2 linked regions of the Roseimicrobium gellanilyticum genome follow. The protein of the gene in region 1 interacts with the protein of each later gene in a pairwise test. Links are inferred from orthologs where the notes say so. Each region holds a gene or a part of one and is shown in the gene's direction. Other genes may lie near its edges.

Region 1 (2,796 bases):
AAACGGTGGAGCGGAGCGCTTGGGGGAAGTGTGTCAGGGGTAGCGCAAAAGCGGTGCTTCGCACACGCACTCCAAAGCGCTTCGCGCAAGGTGGTGGGCTATTGCGTTTGTTTGGAGCGCTTGGTGCTTTAGTTACGCCTTGGAATGGGCTCTATCCTTTACCTGTTCCCACGTGCGACCGGATGCAGGGTGGGTGGCAAATCGCTCTTTGCGCCGACGCAGTTCATCAAGCTTCCAATCTGGGACGGAGGCTGTGACTCCGCTCTCCTCATCCACGATGCTGTCCCAGAGGTCTTCCACAAGCTGGAGGCGCTCAGCCCGGTCCAGCTTTAAAAGAGCTGCGAATTCGGAGTTCATGAGTCCCAGCATACTGTTTTCTTCTACTGTTTCAAGACAGACTGGGGCGGCCGTTTAGCTAGCTCGTGCGCCGCGAGAATCACGGTAGTTCATTAGCCGCAAAAAGACGCAAAAGGCACAAGAGGGGAGGCTCTTGTGGCTGGGCTGGGTGCATTGAGGTGGCGGTACCCAGCACCAGACCCGTTTGAGTTTTTTGCGTCTTTTTGCGGCTGATGAATTCTGGGTTGGATGGGAGTTATGGTGCGTGGCCATGCTCCTGACCGCACAGCGGAGTGGGCGGACCACTTGGAGTGCGGACCATCCCTTGCACACGGCTCGCGGCCCGCTAAAGGACAAGCATGTCCCAGTCTCAGTCTTCTGCTTCCATCGGCACGCCGTTTACCTCTTCGGCCAAGAAAATCCTGTTCCTTGGTTCGGGGGAGTTGGGCAAGGAAGTGGTGATGGAACTGCAGCGGTTCGGCTGCGAAGTGATTGCGGTGGACTCGTATGCGAATGCACCGGCCATGCAGGTGGCACATCGCTCGCATGTCATTTCCATGCTGGATGGCGATGCCCTGCGCCGGGTGATTCTGGAGGAGAAGCCGGACCTCGTGGTGCCGGAGGTGGAGGCGATTGCCACGGATGTGCTGGTGGAACTGGAAGCCCAGGGGCAGCGCGTGATTCCCACGGCGCTGGCCGCGAAGCTCACCATGAACCGCGAGGGCATTCGTACGCTGGCGGCGGAGACACTGGGGCTGCGCTGCTCCAGCTACAAGTTTGCGGCCACGGAAGAGGAGTTCAACGAAGCGGTGAAGGCCATCGGCATTCCCTGCGTGGTGAAGCCCATCATGAGCAGCTCCGGCAAGGGCCAAAGTGTGGTGCGCAGTGAGGCAGACATTTCCAAAGCGTGGAAGTATGCCCAGGAAGGTGGACGCGCTGGCAAGGGGAAGGTGATTGTGGAGGGCATGGTGGACTTCGACTACGAGATCACCATGCTCACCGTGCGCCATGCCAATGGCACCTCCTTCTGCGCGCCCATCGGGCACCTGCAGATTGATGGCGACTATCGCGAAAGCTGGCAGCCGCAGCCCATGACCAAGGCGGCGCTGGAAGAGAGCGAGCGCATCGCTGGCGCCATCACGAATGCCCTCGGTGGCTGGGGTATCTTTGGCGTGGAGCTCTTTGTGAAGGGGGACACGGTGTGGTTCAGCGAGGTGTCGCCGCGCCCGCATGACACCGGTCTGGTCACGCTGATTTCGCAGGACCTGAGCGAGTTCGCCCTGCACGCGCGTGCCATCCTTGGGCTGCCCATCCCGAACATCCGTCAGCACGGTCCGAGCGCCTCGGCGGTTATTTTGCCCGAGGGTCATTCCAAGAACGTGAGTTTCAGCAATCTGGAGGCTGCGCTCGCTGAGCCGGACACGCTCCTGCGCCTCTTTGGCAAGCCCGAGGTGAAGGGGAAGCGCCGCATGGGCGTGGCAGCAGCCCGTGGTGCTACCATTGAGGAAGCTCGCGAAAAGGCCCGTAACGCGGCCGGCGCGGTGAAGGTGACGATGGGCTGAGATCGACCCTGAAGTCACAAGGTTTGCTGGGAGGGGGCCGGCTGAACCTTGCGGGAAAAAATCGAACAGGAGGCGCTCAGGTCACGAAATCCGGGGTGCCGTCCTGATGGGGACGATGTCTGCAGCAGGCGAAGAGCGATAAGCGCGCCCGCGGGAGGCCCATAGCACCAAGGTCTAATTGCGGCCTGGCTGCGACTCTGCTGAGTTCGGCGGAGGGAACCGGAGCCCTTGAAAAGAAACTGTGGATGTTCCAATGTCCAAGATCATGTCCGACCAGGAGGTTATCGCTGGCGCTCGCACTGGAGTGGATGAGCCAGGAACGGTAGCTCTGACGCCTTTGACGGGCCGGGATACGGAAGTGAGCTTGCTCAAGGATCGCTGGGAGCAGGCCCAGGAAGGGATGGGTCAGGTGGTCTTGCTAGTAGGTGAGCCGGGCCTTGGCAAATCCCGCCTCGTGCACACCATCAAGCAAATCGTTGTCGAGGAGATGAGGGAAGAAGTGCCTGCGGCAGGCGCTGATTTCACACTGGAAGCGCGGACGCCGTGCATCGTCGAGTGGCGCTGTGCGCAACATTTTCAGCACACCGAACTCTTTCCGGTCACCGAGCAATTTGGGCGGTTTCTCGATTTTGGCAGCGACGAATCCACGACGGCACGCTTCGACCGACTTGCGCGGCATCTCGACGACTACGGCCTTGGTCGTCCGGAGTTGGTCGCGCTTTTCGCCAGGCTGTTGTTGCTTCCGCCAGACGCGCGTTATCCGGCCGCCGGACTGACGCCGGTGCGGGAGCGCGAGGAGACCTTTCGAGCGTTGCGTCAGTGGCTCAAAGCCCGTTCAGACCGGCAGCCTCTGCTTTTTGTCATTGAGGACCTGCACTGGATCGATGCCTCGACGCTG
Region 2 (2,857 bases), on another replicon or contig:
GCGAGTGGGCCAAGGCCGAGCGCAAGTGGGACGATGTACGCCTGCCCGCCGATCAGGTGAAGGTGTACCCCCACCAGATCGCTTTCAACGCCCTGCCCCATGTGGATTCCTTCCTCGACTCCGGCTACACGAAGGAAGAGATGAAGATGGAAAACGAAGGCCGCAAGATCATGCACCACCCGACCCTCCGGGCCAGCGTGACCTGCGTGCGCGTGCCCGTCTTCCGTGCCCACAGCGTGGCCGTGAGCGCCGAGTTCGAAAAGCCCGTGACCGTGGAAGCGGCTTATGAAGTGCTGCGCACCGCCAAGGGCCTGGACCTCGTGGACGATCCCACCCTGAAGAAGTACCCGCTCGCCCTCGACGTGGCCGGCAAGGACAACTGCGCCGTGGGCCGCCTCCGCCTGGACTGCGCCCTCGACAACGGCCTGGCCTTCTGGGTCGCCGGCGACCAGCTCCTCAAGGGCGCGGCACTCAATGCGGTGCAGATCGCGGAGTGCCTCGTGTAAGGTAAGCGACAAGATTCACTGGAAGGGCTTCTTCGTTTCATGCGGGGAAGCCCTTCTTTTTGGTGGGACAGGTGGAGGAAAGAAAGACGTGCTCCTCCGGTCCATGACGCCGCCTGCCTGTTGACCGGTGGGGTGCTGCTGCGTCGGCACCCAAATTGGGCGGGGCTCGGGGCGGAGCGGAGCCAATGGGTGGTGCAGTATGTTGCGCGATAGCAAAGCGGTTCCACACCGCCTCCGCCCACTGAAGCTTGGGTGCCGGCGCAGCAGCACCCTACCAGAACACTTTGGCCTCCGGCCAACAGGCGTGTGCATCGAAGACTGCCTTGGCGGTGGAGCTCTCCCACATCCCGTTTGACTCCGCCTCGTGTCCACGCTTGGTGACATTTCCCTCACCCTCGCCGTCATCATGCCCGAGCTCGACCTCAAGACCTACCTCTCCCAGCGTGTCACCTTCGTAGACGCCGCTCTGGAGCGCTTCCTGCCTGCTGCGGACACCCGTCCAGCGAGTCTCCATGCGGCCATGCGGCACAGTGTCTTCGCTGGTGGCAAGCGACTGCGTCCGATTCTTTGTCTCGCGGCTGCGGAGGCCTGTGGTGGCACTCGTGAGCGCGCGCTCTTCGCCGCGGGCGCGGTGGAGTGCCTGCACACGTACTCGCTCATCCACGATGACCTGCCCTGCATGGATGATGATGATATGCGTCGCGGCGTGCCCACCTGCCACAAGGTGTACGGCGAAGCCGTGGCCCTGCTCGCGGGCGACGCCCTCCAGGCGCTCGCCTTCGAACTGGTGGCACGCACGCCAGTGACGCACCGGCATTCTCCGGCAGACATGGTAACACTCCTCGCCCGTACCGCAGGCAGCCTGCATCTCGTGGGCGGCCAGGTGGCGGATCTTGAGGGCGAAGGCAAGAAGCTCCCGCTGGAAGACCTCCGCTACATCCATGAAAGCAAGACGGCCGCCCTGCTCACCGCCAGCGTGAAGCTCGGTGGCATGAGCGCGGATGCGACCCCGGAGCAAATGCAGGCGCTGCATGACTTCGGCATGGCCACGGGTCTCGCCTTCCAGATCATCGATGACATCCTCGATGTCACCCAGACCAGCGAGAAGCTCGGCAAGAGCGCAGGCAAGGACGTGGCCACGGAGAAGAGCACCTATCCCGCCTTGATGGGGCTCGATGCCTCGCGTGCGGAAGCGCATCGACTCACCGACGCGGCGCATGCAGCACTGGAAGTCTTCGGCCCAAATGGCGTGTGGCTGCGCGCCCTGGCGGACTACCTGCTGCAACGCGACTATTGAGCCACTTCGATCTTCTTGTTGTTCTTGTCGAACATGTCCTCCGCCGCGAACTTCAGAAGGTCCTCCGCTGACTTCTCAATGGTGCCGCTGCTTCCCACGGTAGCCACGGTCTTTCCAGTACTGTCCTTTACGACCAGAAGATACCCGTAGTACTTGAAGCCGTACTTGTAGGCAATGTTGTCATAGGTCAGCTTCACTTCCTTGGTGTCGTGCGTCAGGGTCTTCAGCGGCTCCAGCGTCACATCAAACTCCTCCCGGCTGATGACCTTGGACTCCTGATTGTCCTCCAGGTTTTTGGCAAAGGCCATCATGGTGGCCTTGCCCCCGCTGAAGGGACGCTGCTGCTCGCCATTCCGGATGTCCACCCGGAATCCCACACGCGCGGTGCGCTCATCATAGGCATTATTAGTGGGTCGATCGCTCTTGTTCGGATAGACCTTGGCCTCGATGCGCATCGGGGAAGAAGTGTTGGCCGCCGGTGTGCTGGCAATGGCTTTGGGAGTGGCGGACGTACCGAGATTGGCGGGAGCCACGGGAGGCTGCGTCAACTTCACCACTGCGCCTTTGGAAACAAAATAATCCTGATCCGTCTTGCTGAAGTTGGATGCCTTCACCGTGAAGACCAGCCCATCGCTGCTGCGCTTGATGGTGACCAGTTCCCCGTTGGCGCTGACCAGCTCACCCTGCAGGGAGCGGCCATTCTGGTCGATGAATGTGCGAACCTCCGCGCTGAGCGAAGCCAGCCCACACACGACCCAAACTCCAAGAACAAAAAGGGATGATTTCATGGCTCCGATATTCCTTCCGCAAAGCACAACGGATGTTACCGGAAAATGTTGATTTTAGGCAGGCTTTTTTACGATTCCTTTACCTTCACTGCGTCCCACACCTCATCCAGCTCGGCAAGCGAACAGTCCTGAACAGCCCGGCCTTGCGTGGCCAGTGCTTCTTCCACCTGCCCAAAGCGCCGCTCGAACTTGGCGCTCGCCGCCGCGAGGGCGCTCTCCGAGTCCACGCCCAGCTTCCTGGCCAGGTTCACCACGGTGAAGAGCAG

What was found. The genes of interacting proteins can lie anywhere in the genome.
Region 2: the proteins of purT (region 1) and DES53_RS22430 interact in binary tests that used the Escherichia coli proteins (3 or more experiments, as listed by UniProt). The link is inferred for Roseimicrobium gellanilyticum from one-to-one orthologs.

The regions. Positions count from the first base shown.
Region 1 is NZ_QNRR01000001.1:699,272-702,067, forward strand. It holds purT (formate-dependent phosphoribosylglycinamide formyltransferase), read left to right. Parts: upstream 1-695; coding sequence 696-1,898; downstream 1,899-2,796. Other genes in the region: DES53_RS02720 (addiction module protein), read right to left, coding at 133-357; DES53_RS02730 (SpoIIE family protein phosphatase), read left to right, coding at 2,164-2,796. UniProt on the Escherichia coli protein: Involved in the de novo purine biosynthesis. Catalyzes the transfer of formate to 5-phospho-ribosyl-glycinamide (GAR), producing 5-phospho-ribosyl-N-formylglycinamide (FGAR). Formate is provided by PurU via hydrolysis of 10-formyl-tetrahydrofolate.
Region 2 is NZ_QNRR01000009.1:103,748-106,604, forward strand. It holds DES53_RS22430 (polyprenyl synthetase family protein), read left to right. Parts: upstream 1-912; coding sequence 913-1,803; downstream 1,804-2,857. Other genes in the region: DES53_RS22425 (aspartate-semialdehyde dehydrogenase), read left to right, coding at 1-506; DES53_RS22435 (hypothetical protein), read right to left, coding at 1,797-2,591; mazG (nucleoside triphosphate pyrophosphohydrolase), read right to left, coding at 2,660-2,857.